One region of the Mesorhizobium sp. WSM4823 genome, then DNA from elsewhere that is predicted to be linked to it. Evidence: predicted binding sites of a transcription regulator. Region 1 holds the regulator's gene; the other holds the start of a gene.
The links. Region 1 encodes HrcA, which represses chaperone genes, less so after heat shock. Its sites were predicted from a motif close to GTTAGCACTCNCNNNNNGNGAGTGCTAAC; they were not measured.
Positions count from the first base shown of each region.

Region 2: a site for HrcA is predicted at 8,858-8,886, ahead of groES (co-chaperone GroES). Genes of this name have one in related genera too.

Region 1 covers NZ_JBVVQL010000004.1:548,452-558,326, reverse strand. The annotation lists gene AC0L26_RS14705 (glutathione S-transferase family protein) at 1-215, opposite strand, end outside; gene cysK (cysteine synthase A) at 383-1,363, opposite strand; gene AC0L26_RS14695 (LysE family translocator) at 1,535-2,152, opposite strand; gene AC0L26_RS14690 (PQQ-dependent sugar dehydrogenase) at 2,289-3,644, opposite strand; gene AC0L26_RS14685 (hypothetical protein) at 3,748-3,945, opposite strand; gene hrcA (heat-inducible transcriptional repressor HrcA) at 4,044-5,141, opposite strand; gene rph (ribonuclease PH) at 5,276-5,992, shown strand; gene AC0L26_RS14670 (VOC family protein) at 6,006-6,416, shown strand; gene rdgB (RdgB/HAM1 family non-canonical purine NTP pyrophosphatase) at 6,416-7,078, shown strand; gene hemW (radical SAM family heme chaperone HemW) at 7,075-8,238, shown strand; gene AC0L26_RS14655 (FHA domain-containing protein) at 8,513-9,418, opposite strand; partial or broken gene AC0L26_RS14650 (low molecular weight protein tyrosine phosphatase family protein) at 9,515-9,817, shown strand.
Region 2 covers NZ_JBVVQL010000020.1:6,281-16,155, forward strand. The annotation lists gene AC0L26_RS29305 (HlyD family secretion protein) at 1-980, opposite strand, end outside; gene AC0L26_RS29310 (MarR family winged helix-turn-helix transcriptional regulator) at 977-1,456, opposite strand; gene AC0L26_RS29315 (FecCD family ABC transporter permease) at 1,533-2,567, opposite strand; gene AC0L26_RS29320 (ABC transporter substrate-binding protein) at 2,876-3,823, opposite strand; gene AC0L26_RS29325 (ABC transporter ATP-binding protein) at 3,820-4,632, opposite strand; cobalamin riboswitch at 4,725-4,928, opposite strand; gene AC0L26_RS29330 (GyrI-like domain-containing protein) at 5,200-6,033, shown strand; gene AC0L26_RS29335 (bifunctional helix-turn-helix transcriptional regulator/GNAT family N-acetyltransferase) at 6,040-6,975, opposite strand; gene AC0L26_RS29340 (hypothetical protein) at 7,050-7,901, opposite strand; gene AC0L26_RS29345 (class I SAM-dependent methyltransferase) at 7,988-8,785, shown strand; gene groES (co-chaperone GroES) at 8,946-9,242, shown strand; gene groL (chaperonin GroEL) at 9,305-9,875, shown strand, end outside.

The sequences.
Region 1 (9,875 bases):
GCAAGCAGGATGCAGATCGCCGCCGATTCGGTCATCGAGCTTCCGTCCGGCAAGACCAGGACCGGCACCTGGTTCAACGGGCTGATGTCGAGAAAGGCCTGGTCGGGCGAGGTCGACTTCGGAACGCCGATCTGGTCGAAAGGCACGCCCGCCAGTATCAGCGCCGCCTCGACGACAAAGCCGCCGGTGTTGGCACGGGTATAGAGTCTGTACATGAATTCCTCCGCCAGCCGGTGCAAAGCCGGCGACGATCTGAACGGAAGCGCCGCTTTACTCAAGCGCGCGGCAGCCGCCACAGGTATTTTTTCAGCGGTCCAGCGAACTGCGATGTAAACCCTGGGCGTTATCGTTGGAAGCTGTCGACACACGAAGTGTCGAGGACCTAAGCCCCCAGCCCCTCGAACAAGATCGTCGACAGATAGCGTTCGGCGAAGGATGGAATAACGACCACCAGGTTCTTGCCCTTGTTCTCCGGCCGCGAGCCGACGACGATCGCCGCCTGCAGGGCAGCACCCGAGGAGATGCCGACCGGGACGCCTTCGAGGCGGGCGACGAGCCGCGCATTGGCGACCGAATCCTCGTTGGAGACCTTGACGATCTCGTCATAGATCGTCGTGTCGAGGATCTTCGGCGCGAAGCCGGCGCCGATCCCCTGGATCTTGTGCGGGCCGGGCTGGCCGCCCGACAGCACCGGCGAGGCTTCCGGCTCGACGGCGACGACGTGCACGGAGGGCTTGCGCTGCTTCAGCACCTGGCCAACGCCGGTGATGGTACCGCCGGTGCCGATGCCGGCGACGAAGATGTCGACCTCGCCTTGGGTGTCGTTCCAGATTTCCTCGGCCGTGGTGCGGCGGTGGATTTCCGGATTGGCCGGATTTTCGAACTGCTGCGGAATGATGGCATCGGGCAGCGTCGCGGCCAGCTCGTCGGCCTTGGCGATAGCGCCCTTCATGCCTTTCGGCCCTTCGGTCAGCACCAGCTCGGCGCCGAGCAGCGCCAGCATCTTTCTGCGTTCGACCGACATCGTCTCCGGCATGGTCAGGATCAGCTTGTAGCCCTTGGCGGCAGCGGCAAAGGCGAGCGCGATGCCGGTGTTGCCCGAGGTTGGCTCGATCAGCGTGGTCCTGCCGGGCGCAATCCTGCCCGATGCCTCAAGCGCCTCGATCATCGAGACGCCGATGCGGTCCTTGACGGAGGCGATCGGGTTGAAGAATTCGAGCTTGGCCAGCAGATTGGCGACGACGCCCTTTTCATTGGCGAATTTGTCGAGCCGCACCAGCGGCGTGTCGCCGATCGTCTCGGTGATCGAATTGTAGATGCGGCCTCGGCCGGGCGCGTGCGCGGTGGTGGCGGGCTTGTTCATTGGTTTCGCTCCCAAGAGTTAGGCGGGCAAGAGTGAGGCAATTAAGTCTCGACCAGGCAGGATAAAGCCTTCGGCCGCGCAAGATAGTCTGCCGTTTGAAAATATCCGAGTAAGCCGCATGCCGAAAGCATCCTCGCCCCGGAAGAGCATTTCAGACGTGACCAAAGTGGGCTATTGCCGGGCGGCGATGGCAGCGGCCGCTCCGACCATGAAGCCGGCGGCGGTGCGGTTGAGCGCCCTCAGCGCGCGCGGCGACTTCAGGAGCCCACGCGCCTTGGCTGCCAGCGCCAGATAAGGCACCAGCACCACCAGCAGCACGACAACCGTCAGTGCGACGAGGATGGCGTAATCGGCCAGCGTGATGGTCTTCAGATCGACGATGGTCGGCGTGATGGCGAGATAGAAGATCATCGTCTTCGGATTGCCAAGCGTGACGGCGAGGCCGGCGATAAAGCTCGACACCAACCCGCCTCTGCCTTTCTTCGCCTCTACCGTTTCGGGCGTGATGCCGCTCGTCCAGAAGCGCCAGCCAAGGAAGGCGAGATAGGCTACGCCCAGCCATTTGATGGCCAGGAAGGCCACGCCGAAGGTCTGCGCGATGATGGCGAGGCCGAGCACCACGGCGGTCAGATAGGTGAGATCGCCGAGCATCAGCCCGAAAGACATGGCGAGCGCCGAGCGAAAGCCGGAACCAAGTGCACGCGCAATAAGCGCGGTGAGTCCAGGGCCAGGAATGGCGGCGGCAATGCCGAGAGCCGCGCTATAGGCAAGGAATCCGGTGAGAGTCATGATTTCGGCCCTAGCGCATGACCCCGAAAATCGGAATCGATTTCAAGTCGTGCCTTGTCGCACAAAGGCAGGCAGGCATGAATTCCCTGAGAGACGGATTCGATTGCACCAGCGGAGTGCCGGGCGACCTCGCCGATCAAGACGGACTTTTGCCGTAAGTGACGCGCCAGATGGAACCGCTGCCGTCCTCGGTGACAATCAGTGCGCCGTCCTTGGCCACTGCGACGCCGACCGGGCGGCCCCAAACCGCGTCATTGGAGACGACGAAGCCGGTCATGAAATCCTCATACTCGCCGGTCGGCTTGCCGTCCTTGAACATGAGCCGCACCACCTTGTAGCCTGTCCTAGTGCCGCGGTTCCACGAACCATGCAGGGTCACGAATGCGTCGCCCCGATAGTCGACCGGAAAGTTCTTGCCGTCGTAAAAGGCGATGTTGAGCGGCGCCGAATGCGCCTGCATCAGCACGTCGGGGATAGCGACCTTGCCGGCAAGGTCGGGGCGTTTGCCTCTGTGGCGCGGATCCTCATTGTCGCCGATATAATACCAGGGCCAGCCGTAGAAGGCGCCGCCCTTTATTTCAGTCGCAAATTCGAACGGCACGTTGTCGCCGAGCCCATCGCGCTCGTTGACGACGCACCAGAGCGCACCCGTCGCCGGCTGTACGGTCATGCCGGAGCAGTTACGCAGGCCGGTGGCGACGATCCCCCTGTTTTTGCCGTCGGGGTCGAACGCCAGCACATTGGCACGGCCTTCCTCCGAGCCCCAGATCGCTCCGAGCGGCTTTGCCTCAATCCACGCGTCGAGACCGCCATCCGGCTCAGCTCCGATCTTCTCGGCAGCATTCGAACCGGAACCGACCGACAGATAGAGCGTCTTGCCGTCCGCAGAGAAGGCGATGTCGCGGGTCAAGTGACCGTTCGAGGGAATGTTGGCGACGATGGTTTCCGGCTCGCCGGAGGCCTTCAGGTCGCCGTCCCGATAGGGGAAACGAACGATGCTGTTGCTGTTGGCGATGTAGACCCATTGCGGCTTGTCACCCGGCGGATAGAAGGCGATGCCGTAGGGGCGAGTGAGTTTCGTGGCGTAGGTCGATTTCTCGGCCGGTTTTGCGCTGTCCTCGGCGAGACGGTAAACCCGTATCTGGCCGGCTTTGCTGTTGGCGACGAACAGATCGCCATTCGGCGCAACACGGACGGCGCGCGGATTGTAGATGCCGGAGGCGATCATCTCGGCCGAGAAGCCCGGTGGCAGCAGTGGCCTGGCACCTTCGGGTATTTCGGCCCGGCCGGCGCCGTTCTTTACGGATTGGCTGACATTGGGCGCCGGCAGATCGTCTGGCCGGATCAGGCGTCGCACGCCCGGCCTGTCACCTTTCCAGCCGCCGAACGCGGCTTCGCCTTTCAGCACCTGTTGATCCGCTTGCTGGGCGAACGCTGCTGTCGCAAGAAACAAGGCGGCTGCAATGGCCGCAAAACCGCCAAATCGGATCAACCTGTCCTCCTAAACTTGGCTCCGATCCTGAGAAACCGGCTAGCTCGACGGTCGTTCCGGGTTGAGTGGTTCAGCACAAGCAAATCGCCGTTGGCTTTCGGGCTCAGTTTCCGGCCGCGTAGAAATCATCGTCGAGGCGTTTTTCCAACGCGACGAGATCGGCCGGCAGCGGCAGGCCCATGGCGCGCATTTCCCTCAGCTTTTCGCGCAGTTGCTCCTGCACTTCATGCTGATCCTCGGGCTGGTTGATCATTTGCTCGAGCAACAGGCTGATCTGGGCCTTGAATGATTCCAGCGCCATTTTTTCTCCTTGAGGTCCGGCCTAAGCGCATGCTGCGACGCGCCTGGGTTTTGTTTTATGCACGTCCCAAAACCGCTGCACTTTTGGGACGATATGCATTATCGCAGCATGCGGGAAATAAGCTGCGCGGTATAGTCGACCATCGGCACGATGCGGGCGTAGTTCAGACGGGTCGGGCCGATAACGCCGAGCGCCCCGATGACGCGGGCGTCCTTGTCGCGATAGGGCGCAACGACCAGCGACGAACCCGACAGCGAAAACAGCTTGTTCTCCGAGCCGATGAAGATGCGCACGCCCGACCCTTCTTCGGCAAGGTCGAGAAGCTGGATCAACCCGTCCTGTGTCTCCAGATCTTCGAACAAGTGCCGCAACAGCTCGATGTCGGCCTGGGCGGTGACGTTTTCCAGCAGATTGGCGCGGCCGCGCACGATGAGACGCGCCGGCAGGCCGCTCTCGGTGCCCGCCCAGACCGCGAGGCCCTTTTCGACCAGATCCTGCGACAGCGTGTCGAGGGCGGCCTTGGTCTCTTCCTTGAGGCGGGCGATCTCGATCCGCGCCTCGGCCAGCGTGCGGCCGCGGATGTGGGCATTGAGGAAGTTCGAGGCTTCATGCAATTGCGAGACGGTGACGCCGGCGGGCAGGTCGACGACGCGATTTTCGACGTCGCCGTTCTGCGACACCAGCACGGCCAGCGCCTTGGTCGGCTCGAGCTGGATGAATTCGATGTGCTTGAGCGCCACCTCGTTCTTGGCGGCAAGCACCAGGCCGGCGCCGCGCGACATGCCGGACAGCATCTGGCTGGCTTCGGTGAGCATGTGCTCCAGCGTCGCGCCCGAGCCGGAGGCGCGCACCTGCGCCTCGATGGTGCGGCGTTCCTCGTCGGAAAGATCGCCAAGCTCCATGAACGCATCGACGAAGAAGCGCAGGCCGGCCTGGGTCGGCAGCCGGCCGGCCGAGATATGCGGCGCGTAAATCAGGCCGAGATGCTCGAGATCGCTCATCACGTTGCGGATCGTGGCCGGCGACAGCGACGACGGCAGGATACGCGACAGGCTGCGTGAGCCGACCGGCTCTCCGTCCTTCAGATAGGAATCGACGATGCGCCGAAAGATGTCGCGCGAACGCATGTCGAGCGACTGGAGTGCGGGCGATTGAAGCAGGGGCGACTGCGAACTGGGATCGACTGCCTTGGTCATTCGGGCCAAAATCCTCCGGCCCAAAGATATAGACTTCGGCCGCGCCCGCGCAACCGGCCATTTTCCTTTGCGCCTTGCGCACCATGCGGCTACAAGCCGGCCACGATTCCGAAAAAGATAGGAAAAAAGCCTGAATGCGCCCTTCCAAACGCCAATTCGACGAAATGCGCGCCATCTCCTTCGAGCGCGGCGTCTCCAAGCACGCGGAAGGTTCGTGCCTGGTGAAGTTCGGCGACACGCATGTGCTGTGTACGGCCAGCCTTGAGGAAAAGGTGCCGGGCTGGATGCGCAATTCCGGCAAGGGCTGGGTGACGGCGGAATATGGCATGCTGCCGCGCTCGACCGGCGAACGCATGCGCCGCGAAGCTTCGTCCGGCAAGCAAGGCGGCCGCACGCTGGAAATCCAGCGGCTGATCGGCCGTTCCCTGCGTGCCGTGGTCGATCTGCAGGCGCTCGGCGAACAGCAGATCACCGTCGACTGCGACGTGATCCAAGCCGATGGCGGCACCCGCACCGCCTCGATCACCGGCGGCTGGGTGGCGCTTTATGACTGCCTGCGCTGGATGGAAGCCCGGCAGATGGCCAGCGTCGCCAAGGTGCTGAAGGACCATGTCGCGGCTATCTCCTGCGGCATCCATGACGGCCAGCCAGTCATCGACCTCGACTACCTCGAGGATTCCTCGGCCGGCACCGACGCCAATTTCGTCATGACCGGCAAGGGCGGCATCGTCGAGATCCAAGGCACCGCCGAGGGCGAGCCTTTCTCGGAAGAGCAATTCACGGCGCTGATGGAACTGGCCAAGAAGGGCATTGCGCGACTGGTCAGCCTGCAGCAGATGGCTGTAGCCTAGCGTCGGTTCCGTCATGACCCCTTCCGCCATCCTCGAATCAGCCCTCTACGTGACCGACCTCGATGCCGCGGAAAACTTCTATTCCGGCGTGCTCGGGCTCGATCTGCTCGGCAAGGTCGACGGCAGGCATCTTTTCTTCCGGTGCGGGGACGGCGTGCTGCTCATCTTCAACGCCGAGGCGACCAAGGTGCCGCCGGCGCCCGATGCCAGGCTGAAAGTGCCGCCGCACGGCGCTGTCGGCGACGGCCATCTGTGCTTTGCGGCAAGCGCGGACGAGATTCTCCGCTGGAAGGCGCATCTCGAGCAGAAGAAAATCGCTATCGAAAGCGAGTTCGAATGGCCGCAGGGCGGCCGCTCGATCTATATTCGCGACCCCTCCGGCAATTCAATCGAATTCGCCGAACCAAGAATCTGGGGCATTTGATGCAATCGTTTGATGGACATGAGATCGTCGTTGCCAGCCACAATGCCGGCAAGCTGCGCGAATTCGCCGATCTGATGGCGCCATTCGGCATAGATGCGAAGTCGGCCAAGGAGTACGGCCTGCCGGAGCCGGACGAGACCGGCACTACCTTCGAGGAGAACGCCTATATCAAGGCATTTGCCGCCGCCAAAGCGACAGGTCTGCCGGCATTGTCGGACGATTCCGGCCTGTGTGTCGATGCACTGGGCGGAGCGCCCGGCGTCTACACCGCCAACTGGGCCGAGGCGCCGGACGGGTCCCGCGACTTCGGCATGGCGATGCAGCGGGCGGAAGTGGCGTTGCAGGACGTCGGCGCGGTCGCGCCTGCGCAGCGCAAGGGTCGCTTCGTCGCCGTCATCTGCCTGGCCTTTCCCGACGGCGCGGCCGAATATTTCCGCGGCGAGGTCGAGGGCACGCTGGTGTGGCCGCCCCGCGGCGAACTCGGCTTCGGCTACGACCCGGTGTTCGTGCCGGACGGTTTCGAAAAGACCTTCGGCGAGATGACCGCAGAGGAAAAACATGGCTGGAAGCCCGGCCAGCCGACGGCGTTGTCGCACCGCGCCCGCGCTTTCCAGAAATTCGCGCAAGCCAGGCTGGATTTGGCACGATCGGGCGTGAAATGACCATGCTGCTCGACCGCAGCCCGGGCTTCGGCGTCTACATCCACTGGCCGTTCTGCGCAGCCAAGTGCCCCTATTGCGACTTCAACAGCCATGTCCGCCACCAGCCGATCGACCAGGAGCGTTTTGCGCACGCATTCGAGACCGAGCTTGCGACCATGCGCGACCGCACCGGACCACGCGAGGTGACCAGCATTTTTCTCGGCGGCGGCACGCCATCGCTGATGAAGCCGGAAACCGTGGCGGCCGTGCTGGACGCGGTGGCGAAGAACTGGACGGTGCCTGCCGGCATCGAGGTGACGCTGGAGGCCAACCCCTCCTCGGTCGAGGCCGAGCGCTTCCGCGGTTACCGGGCGGCGGGCGTCAACCGGGTGTCGCTCGGCGTGCAGGCGCTGAACGACAAGGATTTGCGCTTCCTCGGCCGGCTGCACAATGTCGACGAAGCGCTGCATGCGATCGGCCTGGCGCGTGACATCTTTCCGCGGCTGTCCTTCGACCTGATCTACGCGCGGCCCGGCCAGACACCGGAAGCGTGGCAGGCTGAGCTCGAGCAGGCGATCGGCCACGCCGCCGACCATCTGTCGCTCTATCAGCTGACCATCGAGGAAGGCACGCCGTTCCACGCGCTGCATGCGGCCAGGAAATTCGCCATTCCTGACAACGACCTTGCCGCCGACCTCTATGCGCTGACGCAGGAGATCACTGCCGCGCATGGGCTGCCTGCCTACGAGATTTCCAACCACGCCAGATCAGGTGCCGAAAGCCGGCACAATCTCACCTATTGGCGCTATGGCGAATATGTCGGCGTCGGTCCCGGCGCGCACGGCCGCTTCGTCGAAAACGGCCGCCGCGTGGTGACGATAGCCGAAAAGATGCCGGAGACCTGGGCCAATCTGGTCGAGGCCAAGGGCCATGGCGTCACCGGCGGCGAGATCCTGACGCGCTCGGAAGAGGCCGACGAGTTCCTGCTGATGGGGCTAAGGCTGGCCGAGGGCATCGATCTCTCGCGCTACGAAGCGTTTTCCGGCCGCGGCCTGTCGACCGCAAGGCTGTCGATGTTGCAGGGGGAAGGGCTGGTGGCGCCGATCGGCAATGCTCGCCTGCGTGCCACGCCAGCCGGCATGATCGTGCTTGATGCGGTGGTGGCGGACCTGGCGCGGTAGAGCATAGGCCAGGAGCTGTACTGTCATAGACAATTTATCGCTCACGCAAGGATGCTAGAAATTCGGCTTGCCCGACTACCAACGCAAGGCGCTTACCTTCCGCAGCGCTTAGCGGCGTTGAAACGCCCAGCGCCATCAGAAGCAGAAAAATGTCTGAAGATTTCTGAGCCCCATGGCTGCCCCTCTGTCCTAGCAAAAGCCTGGGCAGGAAAAGCATTGGTGTCAACATGTGTTAGGCGTGTGAGCGCGTTCGAAAATCTTACTGCTGGCGTGCCTATTTTAGGCTGAATACCTCGATCATCTCGGCGCGCCCTTTGACCTCGTGATAGCCGCAGGACTTGAAATAATGTCTACCTTCAGGCCAGTGCTCGACGAATTGGGCGCTGACCAACAGCGGTTTGTCCAGTTTTCGCGTCAATCCCTCAATACGAAAGGCCAAATTCACGGCATCGCCCAGCGCGGTGCTGATGCCTTTGCCCATAGCGCCGATAGCAACTTCACCCACATGAAGGCCAATGCGGCAGTCGAGTACGATATCTTGTTGTTCCCTGACCAGTACTCGGGTTGGCGACGTAGCCGCGTCTTCCGCAGCGCGGAGCGCCTGGGCAGCCTCAACCGCAGAGGCACAGACATCCGCTGCGGTCCCGTGCCAATAAGCAAATACACAATCACCGATGAATTTGTCGATCGAGGCACCGTAGTGCTTCAAAATCACATTGCAGTCCATATACCACTCGGCCAAGAGGGCCGCCACCTGTTCCGGGGATAGCCTTGCGCTAATTCCGGTAAACTCCTTCAAATCAGCAACGAACAGGGTGGCCGGCCGGCTCTTAAGGGCTGCCGGCTTGCCCCATTGAGTTTTTGTGTTCGCCGCTTGCGAATCTAGAACGGGGGCAGTCGTGCCCTGTTCGAAAAGAAAAATCGATTTGCCGAACTGGACGCGATCGCCGGTGTGCAGCACACGCGCGGTTGTGAGCGCCACGTCATTCACATAACTGCCATTGGCACTGCCGACATCAACAACCCAGTAGTTCGCGCCGTCGCGCCGGATCGTTGCATGCTGGCGCGAAACTTCCCCGTCTGCCAAGCGTATGGTGGCATTTTCGCCACGACCAATCAGGTTGAAATCTCCCAGCCTATAGGCCTCTCTGTTGCTCAGTGCGGTTAAAGTTGCTGACATAATCCTCTCCCGTACGCTCAAACGCGCACGCAGGTCCAATATTAACACGGAGCGTTACGAAACAGAGACTGGCGGCCCATCATACAAAAGGAGCTGGTGAAGAACGTCCTCTTCGTCTGCAGCCAGAACCGCTTGCGCAGCCCGACCGCGGAGCAGGTGTTTACTAGTCGAAGGATATCGAAATCGCATCGGCCGGCACCAGCCACGATGCTGACACCGTTGACGCACGAACTCGTTTCGTGGGCCGATATCATCTTCGTCATGGAAAGGCGCACCGCGCCAAAGGCCAGCCTGAGGAAGGCTCGCGTGATCTGCCTCGATATTCCGGACGACTATGAGTTTATGGGTCGGGGCCTGGTGCGTCTGCGGGAGGCGCGCGTCTCGAAATACCTCGGTTGAATAATGTGGTTGAGCGTTTCAACCCGCGCTTTCGTCATCCTCGGGTCTGCGCCGCGCC
Region 2 (9,875 bases), on a different contig from region 1:
AGCAGCGAGAACTCGGCCCCCGTGCCGGCGCCGATCGCCTGGACCGTGGCTTCGAACGTCTTGCCCGGATAGGTATCGACCACGATTTCGGCCTTCTGGCCCGGCTTCATGTGGGTGAGTTGGGTTTCCTTGAAATTGGCATCGATCCAGGTATCGCCGGTCTCGACCAGCGAAAACAGCGGCGTGCCCGAGCCGACATACTGGCCGATCTTGAACGAGGCAGCCTGGCTGACGATGCCATCGGCCGGTGCCCTGACCGTGGTCTGCGCCAAATCGTAGGCAGCCTTGTCGCGCGCGGCGAGCGCTGCCATCACGGTCGGATGGTTGTCGGTCTCGATATCGGGATTGCCGCCAAGTGCCGCCTTGGCGCTGAGGATGCCCTGCTCGGCCACCGCCAGTTGCTGCTTGGCCTTGTCGAGATCGTTCCTGGCCTCGTCCAGCGACGACTTGGCATTGATGCCCTTGCGGGCAAGGTCGGCGGCCCGGTCGTATTGCGACTGCGCGTAGTCGACCTGGCTGGCGTCGGACTTCTCCTGCGCTATCGCCTGGCTGTAGGCGGCACGCAACTGCTGGACATTGAGGCGCGCGGCGGCCACCGCGGCGTCGGCCTGGGCCAATGCAATCCGGTAGGGCTCGGGATCGATGACGAACAGCACATCGCCCTGCTTAACGGACTGGTTGTCGAAAATGTCGACCTGAACGATGCGGCCCGCCGTGTCGGCGGCGATCGAAACCTTGGCCTGCTGCAGATTGGCGTTTTCCGTCTCCTGGTAGCGGCCACCGGTCACCCAGACGTAGCTGCCGCCGGCAATCAACGCCACGGGGAGCGCAAACATCAAAAGGAAGCGGCCGGCACGGCGCTTCTTCTTCGGCGCCACCGGCGCTAGCTGCGGAGCGACCGTAGCCGGAGCTGCCGGCTGCGCGGGAGCTTCCATCTCCAGCTTGGTTGCATTCTCATCTACTTTGGCTACCGCGTTCATGCTGCTGCGCCTTCTGTATTCTTGACTTTTTCGCAGGACGCCGTGTCGCCGTCCGCAAGGTTTTCGGCCATCGCCTCCAGCGCCTTGATCAGGACGCGGCGATCTTGCGGCGACACGCCGGTCAGCGATTCTTCATAGACTTCGCCAGCGAGGCTCTTGACCTCTGCGTAGGCCTCGCTCGCCTTGGCAGTTGGAAAGATCATGCGGACGCGGCGGTCGGCAGCGTCGGCACGACGCTCGATCCAGCCGCCCTCCTCCATCCGGTCGACCAGGCGCGATACGCTGATCGGCTCGATCTCGAGGAGTTCGGCGAGCCGCGCCTGCGTGATGCCTTCTTCCTTGGCGACGCGGACCATCAGCCGCCATTGCGCCGAGGACAGGCCGAGCCCGCTGGCCTTCGCCTCGAAGCGCTTGCGCATCAGGCGCTGCACGTCGTGGATCAAAAAGCCCAATCTGTCGATGCCGTCGGAAACCATAAGCGGCATATATTATAAGCGTGCTCATCATTCAAGGAGCAGCATTGTGCCAGAAGGCGGCAAACTTGCATGACAGTCATGCCGAACGATTGCGAATGAGCATCGTCACGACGAAGAAAGCACCAACCGAACTGGTGATGATGCCGATCGGCAGTTCCTGCGGCGGCAGCAGCGTGCGCGCCAGAAGGTCGCTTGCCAGCAACAGCACCGCTCCGAACAGGGCGCAGCTTGCAATCAGGCGCAGGTGCAACGGGCCGGCCAGGGTCCTGGACAGATGCGGGATCATCAGGCCGACGAAACCTATGACGCCGGCGACCGAGACAAGGATCGCCGTCGAGAAAGCGGCGACGAGAAATGTCGTCCTGCGCATCCGCACAACCGGGACGCCGAGGCTTTCGGCGGCATTTTCGCCGGCAAGGAAAGCGTCGAGCCGACGGTGGTTCCACAGCGCATAAGCAAGGATGGTGCCTGCGCCCAGAGCAGCCAGCCCGACATTGTCCCATCGCGCCAATCCGAGCCCGCCCATCGTCCAGAACAGCACCGAGTGCGCGGCGCGCTGGTCTCCGGCAAAGACGAGATAATTGGTCAAGGCGGTGAACATGAACGAGACGGCAAGGCCGGCCAGTATCAGCCGTTCGGGGCCTTGCCCCCTCACTCTGGAAACCAGCAGAAGCACGATGCCGGCGGCCAATATGCCGCCGGTGAAGGCGGCGACCGGCAGGGTCCAGATGCCGAAACGGTCGCCAAAAATGGTGATGACGGAAACTGCACCGGCCGCGGCACCGGAAGACAGGCCGAACAGGAATGGGTCGGCAAGGTCGTTGCGCGTTACCGTCTGCAGCAGCGCGCCGATGACGCCCAGCCCGGCGCCGACACAGATGGCCATGATCGTGCGCGGCGGCCTGAGATCGACGACGATCTTGCCGACCGGACCGGACACGATGTCTCCGCCCAGTCCGGCCGCATGTCCGAGCGCGCCAACGACGTCCGTCAGCGGGATCACCGTCGAGCCATAGGCGATCGACAACAGTGCAAGAACGGCCACCGCTGCCGCCCCCGCAATCATGGCCGGTAGGAATGGCTTATGCAGCAAGCTCACGTTTTCACGCATGCCATTGCTTCGCCGGCATTCGAGATTGGCCGAAGCCTCTCCAGCTTCGTCATCCCAGGGCGAAGCAGGAGCGAAGCTCCGTCGCGGAGACCCTGGGATCCATGCCGTAACCTTGAGCGAAGAGTGCCACGGAGCAGAATTCTGCACCGCAGCAGCGCCTTGAAGTCACGGCATGGATCCTGGGGTCTGCGCCGCGTCGCTTCGCTCCTTGCTCCGCCCCAGGATGACGAAGCGATGGGCGTTTCGGCCAACCTCCAAGGCATGCGATTCGTCAACGCAAGCATCTGACCAGAATTTCGACGCCAGAATCAAAAAGCTTCCGGGTGCATCGCCTTGGCGATCTTGCCGATCGCCTCGATATTGGCCGGCCCGGGCGTCAGTTCGGCATAGCGCAGCGCGACGAAGCGTTCATTCTTGACCGCATCGGTCTCCTTCATCGCCGGATGGGCTTTGAGGAAATCGAGCAGTTTGCGGTAGCCGCCGCCGTCCTGGTAATCGAGCAGGACCAGGAACTGCGGATTGCGGGAGGCGACCGTTTCCCAATCCGTGTTGCCCCAGCTCGTCTGCATGTCGGCCATGACGTTGTCGCCGCCGGCAGCGGCGATCATCGCGCTGGGGATCGCGAACTTGCCTGATGTGAAGGGTTTGTCTTCGCCGGAGTCGTAAAGAAACACCCGCGTTCCCTTGCTGTCGCCGACCTTTGCCGTGATCTCGGCGAGTTGCGCTTTCCAGTCGGAAACAAGTTTTTTCGCCTTGGCCTCCTTGCCGAAAATCTTGCCCAGCTTCTCGACGTCGCCATAGAGCAGGTCCATCGAGGCGGCGAGGCGGTTGCTGTCGAGGTGGACGCAGCTTTCCGTCAGCACCAACGTCTTGATACCGTGCGGCGCCAGCGTATCGGGCGTCACCTCGCCGCCCGGCTTCATGCCGTAGTACCAGCCGGCGAAGAAGAAATCGGGCTCGACGGCGACGAGGCTTTCGAGCGTCGGGTATTTCGGCGCGAGTTCTGGGATCGCGCCCTGCTCGGCCTTGAATTCCGGACCGACCTTGTACCCTCCGGTGATGCCGGTCAGGCCGACGATCGACGGTTGCAGCCCCAGCGCGAAGGCCATCTCGGCCATGTTCAGATCCTGGATGACGGCGCGCTTCGGCGCGGCATCGAAGGTCAGCGGCGTGCCGCAGCTGTCGACAGTTACCGGAAAAGCCAAGGCGGTCTGGGCAAGCAGGAGGGAAGCAAAAGACAGTGCGAGGCGTTTCACGGATGTTGCTCCTTGGTTAAATCGGAAGAGGCGCGGTTTGGAACTTCGAAGACCGTGAGTTCGCGGTCTTCGGTGGGATGGCGCAGCCGAAGCACGTCGACGCCGAAAATCTCGCGGATCAACTGTTTGGTCAGCGCCTCGCGCGGACCGGCGAGTGCCTGCAGGCGGGCCTCGTTCATCACCGCGACCCTGGTGGCAAATGGCGTGACCAGCGACAGATCGTGAAGCACCGCCACGACGGTCATGCCAAACTGCGACACAAGTTCGAGAAGTTCGCTGCGGGCGCGCGGATCGAGATGATTGGTCGGTTCGTCGAGGAACAGGATTTTAGGCTCCTGGGCGATGGCGCGTGCCAATTGGGCGCGCTGCCGCTCGCCACCGGACAGCGAGCCGATCGTGCGGCCGAGCAGCGGCAGCAGGCCGGTCCTTCGAAGCGCTTCGACGACGATGTCGCGTTGCTCGCTCCTTCGTCGCAAACCGGCATGCGGGACGCGCCCAAGCTCGACGTAGTCTATTACGGCAAGCCGCGGATCGGGCTGATCGGTCTGGCCGACGACCGCCATGCGCAGCGCCCGCTCGGCGGCCGAGAACGTCTCCAGCCGGCGGCCGGAAAATCTCACCTCTCCCGCGCTTGGCCGCAGCGTACCGCATAGCATGCGCAACAGAGTCGTCTTGCCGGCGCCGTTGGGGCCGATGATGGCGAGGCGGTCGCCCGCCGCCACCGAAAGGCTTACCGCGCTGACCAGGCGCTGGCCATTCGCCGTCGCGCTCAGTTCGCGCGCTTCAAGAAGAGGCTGGGAGGCGTCCAACTTACCGTCACTTTCTCAATGGCGACGGAAGGAAGCTGGACCGATCGGCCGACAAGACCGATGTCCACGTCTCCTCCCGGCACACCCCGTCCGGTCAACTCAAGCCGATGGCAGGTCTCCTGGCTCGCGGGTCTTTGCGCCATCCTGCCTTCCCAGCCTTGCCGGCCAGTGGCATTTCGGATCTTGCTAACCGCTTACAGTTGCGGGGGCAGCCACGGCCTCGATCCGAAGATCTCACCGTGTTCCCTTTTCACCCCTCGCCTTTCGACTCGGGGACCATCAGTCGCCCAGCCTAGTTTCCCGCCAATCACAGCGCAATAAATTTCCGGGGCTCGGAAAGCCACGAGAGCTAGGGTCTTGTTAGAAGGAGTCATATGGATCTCGTTATGTAATAACGTTACTACCTAAAAGACGTTGCTTGCTCCTGTCAAGCTCTTTCGCCTGACGCCTTCGACTGCCGGCCGCCGTCGCGATTTGCGCGGTGCGCAATTTCGATCAAACTGCGAGCTCCAGGAAACGGCACGATGACCTGCCGACGCGAAGACCCGAGCCCATGCAAGGAGCCACATGAATCCAACCGAGAAAGCGCTGTGGTTCGTCGAAAGCCATCTGCCGGAATCCGTCTCGCTCGACGATGTCGCCAAGAGCAGCGGGGTGTCGCGCTTTCACGTGACGCGGGCTTTCGGTGCGGCGACCGGCCGTTCGGTGATGGGTTACATGCGTTCTCGCCGGCTGACCGAAGCGGCGCGCAAGCTCGCCGCCGGTGCACCCGACATCCTCTCGCTCGCTCTCGACACCGGCTATGCCTCGCATGAGGCCTTCACCCGCGCCTTCCGCGACCAATTCGGCACCACGCCGGAACTGGTGCGCGCGCAAGGCTCGCTAGACAACCTCGATCTCGTGGAGCCGATCCTGATGGACCAGTCCTTCCTCACCAATCTCGAGCCGCCGCGTTTTGAGACCAGCCGGCCGTTTCTCATCGCCGGTCTCGGCGAACGTTATAGCTGCGAAACCAGCGCCGGCATCCCGATGCAATGGCAGCGGTTCGGCCCCTATATCGGCAACATTCCAGGCGAGATCGGCGACGTCGCCTATGGCGTCTGCGTCAATGGCGACGACACCGGCAATTTCGACTACATCGCCGGTGTCGAGGTGTCCGATTTTTCGGATTTACCGAGGGAGTTTTCGCGCGTGCGCGTGCCGGCGCAGAAATACGCCGTGTTCGCCCATCGTGACCACATCTCGACCATCCGCCGCACGGTCAACACGATCTGGAACAAATGGCTGCCGGCCTCCGGGCACGAGATCGCCGATGCGCCCGAATTCGAGCGCTACGGCCCCGAATTCGATCCGCGCAGCGGCAATGGCGGGCTGGAAATCTGGATACCGGTGAAGGGGTGAGAAACGCTACAGCTCCAGGTTCCAGTTCTGGCCGACCAGATCCTTGCCGAAGGAATGGTGGCGCTCTTCCTCGGCAAGCTTGAAGCCCGCCGCCTCATAGATGCGGCGCGCCGAGACGAGAATGTCGTTGGTCCACAATGTCAGCGTCTTGTATCCCTTAGCACGGGCAAAGCCGATGCATTCCTCGACCAGTCGCTTGCCGATGCCGAGACCGCGCGCCGAGGGCTCGACGTAGAGCAGGCGCAGCTTCGCCACCGTGTCCGACTGGCGCACGACAAAGACCGAGCCAACGACTTCCCCCTCCCGTTCGGCGATCCAGCTGCGTTCCCATTTCGGATCGAAGGATTTGACGAAGGCGCCGAGGATTTCGGCGACGAGCGCCTCATAGGTTTCGTCCCAGCCATATTCCTGCGCGTAGAGCAGGCCCTGGCGATGAATGATCCAGCCGATGTCGCCGACCTGCAAAGGCCGCAGCATGTAGGGAATTTTGGGCTCTTCACTCTCGCCCAGCAGGCGCTGCACCGTCTGCATCGCCTTGACCAGCCTGTCCTGCTCCGGATCCGGGAGCCGGTCGAGCAAGGCCGCGACCTGATCGTGCGAACCCTGGTTCAGCGGCGCGAAGGCCGCCCTCCCCGCCGGCGTCAGCGCGATCGACGAGCGCCGCGCATCGGCTTCCGTCGCAGCGCGCTCCACAAGGCCGCGCTCCTGAAACTTTTTCAGCAACCGGCTGAGATAGCCGGCATCGAGACCGAGATCGCGCGCAAGATCGGTGGCGGTCAGCCCGTGGCGATGCGCCAGTTCATAGAGCACACGAGCCTCGGTCAGCGAGAAGGCGCTTTTCAGCCATCCTTCGTCGAGCAGGCCGATCTGGCGGGTGTAGAAGCGGTTGAAGCCCCGCACCGCATCGATCCGCTCCTTGCCGGGTTGATGATGAATCGTCATGGCATCCTCCTGCCCGACATAGTCAATAATTTAGTTGACTTGGTCAAGTATTAGTTTGGACCAAGCCCACCGCATTATCCGATCCGACGGATGAGGCCTTCGAAGCCGTCGGCGAGATAGGAAGCGCCGGCCGCGAACATCTTCACCAGGTTTTTGGGGCGGCCCGGGGTCTTGTTCGCATCGAGGAGTACGGCCCTGCCCTCATGCATGACGAAATCGAACTTGCCATAGTCGAAACCGAGTTCGTGTCTCAAAGCACGCAGTTCGTCGGGAACGGGGACAGGCTCGCGACGGATCGTTTCGGACGCCTTGACCAGCGCGTTTGGCGAGACGTAGCGGGTGCAGCGTTCGCTCTCTCCGCAAAACACCCAGAACCGCGCCGCGAAACCATCGGGTTCTTTCTCCGGAATGAACTTGTCCACGACCAGATCGTCGCGTTCGAAGACGCCATCCGGAACATCGCCGAGAGATCCGTAGACCTCATAGGGCTGCAGGACTGGCATATCAGGAAGTGGCGGTGGTTTCCTCGCGCGCCGCGCTCGCCGATTGAGGAGAGTCTCCGGAATGCCTTGATTGTTGAGATTGCTTTTGACGATAACCGGGCCTTGCCAAACGTCTCCCTGGTTCACTAACGCTCCGCTAATCCGTTGTTTGGATATGTCGGCCGTCCCGACATTGAGGCAGAATGGGAAACGCCGTGCATAGTCGAGATAGTCTGCGGGCGTTATCGTCGCATCGACATGCAGAACCGCGACGTCGGCGCTGTATGTCTTCGACAGACCTTGCTGAATCCGAACCGAATGGCCGCGTCTTTTCAATTCTCCCAGAACGTCGAAAAGCAGATAGGGACTATCCCTGCGCAGCAGGATATCGCGCTTGCCTAGGAAGCGATCGTGCTCATGTGTTATGACGACGACATGCGCCACAGTTGTCCCCCCTTGTCGTCCTTACCACTTCCGTTAAGCGGTTATGAGCAGTTGATGCCAGACCTTCTTAGGTCCGACGAGCCTGCATGACAAATCATTGGGACGATTATCACCGCCACTGGATGCTCCTGGAGGCGCCGCTCCGGCCGACTGCCGAGACAGTTGGCATTGTCGAGCGCGAGCTTGATCTTGACGAAGCCAACGTTCTGCTGCTGGGCGTTACCCCGGAACTGGCCGGCCTCGGCAAGACGATGTTGGCCGTCGACGGATCCGCCGCCATGGTTTCGGGCGTATGGCCGGGCGATAGCCCCTGCCGCAAGGCAACGACCGGGGACTGGCTGGACCTTCCGCTCGGCCACGCCAGCGTCGGCGCGGTCATAGGCGACGGTTGTCTGACGGTCGTCGATTCCGCACGCGCTCGCCGCGCCCTCCTGGGCGAGGTTGCCAGAGTGCTGAAGCCCGGCAGCCGTGCGGCGATCCGCGTATTCGCCGGCCCTGAGGCGTTCGAGGATCTGCAGGACATCAAGGCCCAAGCCCTGGCCGGCGGAATTGAGAATTTCCACGCGCTCAAATGGCGGATCGCCATGGCGTGTGCGACCAGCGATTCCGATCGCGCCATAAATGTGCAGGTGATCCGCGACGCTTTTGACAAGACCTTCCCGGACCGCGCCGCCCTCGCCGCGCGAACGGGGTGGAGCGTGGCGTCTATCGGCACCATCGATGTCTATGCGGGTTCCCAAACGACTTACTGCTTCGCGACGCTTGCCATGCTCGTCGACGAGGCGAACGGCTGGTTCGACGAAGTGCGCGTCGTGCCAAGCGGATCGTATCCGCTGGCGGAACGATGCCCGCTGCTGGTACTTGGTTCGCCAAGACACCAATAGTTCGTCGTCCGGCATCGATCGGCTCAACGAGCGCCTTGACTCTCGCATGCCGCCAGCCTATTTCAGCGCCACGTTAGCACTCGCCATTGGTGAGTGCTAACCAGGTCCGGCGCCGCCGGACGGAGGAACTGTTCTCACCATTCTCATCGAGGAATAAAAAATGGCAAAGTCGAAGTTCCGCCCGCTTCATGACCGCGTGGTCGTACGCCGGGTTGAATCCGAATCCAAGACTGCCGGCGGGATCATCATCCCCGATACGGCTAAGGAAAAGCCGCAGGAAGGCGAGATCATCGCCGTTGGTTCCGGCGCCCGCGACGAAGCCGGCAAGCTCGTCCCGCTGGACGTCAAGGCCGGCGACCGTATCCTGTTCGGCAAGTGGTCGGGCACCGAAGTCAAGCTCAATGGCGAAGACCTTCTGATCATGAAGGAATCCGACATCATGGGCATCATCGGCTGAATATCGGCCTCACCGTCACTTAAATCTTCGGGCTCAATTCAAGCCCCTGCCAGGAGCTAAAAATGGCTGCCAAAGACGTAAAATTTTCCCGTGATGCCCGTGAGCGCATGCTGCGCGGCGTCAACATCCTCGCCGACGCAGTGAAGGTCACGCTTGGCCCCAAGGGCCGCAACGTCGTCATCGACAAGTCGTTCGGCGCCCCGCGCATCACCAAGGACGGCGTCACCGTTGCCAAGGAAATCGAGCTTGAAGACAAGTTCGAGAACATGGGCGCGCAGATGGTCCGCGAAGTTGCTTCGAAGACCAACGACATCGCCGGCGACGGCACCACGACCGCGACCGTTCTGGCGCAGTCGATCGTTCAGGAAGGCCACAAGGCGGTTGCCGCCGGCATGAACCCGATGGACCTGAAGCGCGGCATCGACCTCGCGGTAACCGACGTCGTCGCAACGCTGATCAAGAACGCCAAGAAGATCAAGACCTCGGAAGAGGTTGCCCAGGTCGGCACCATCGCCGGCAATGGCGATGCTTCGGTCGGCTCGATGATCGCCGAAGCGATGCAGAAGGTCGGCAATGAGGGCGTCATCACGGTCGAGGAAGCCAAGACCGCCGAGACCGAACTCGAGGTCGTCG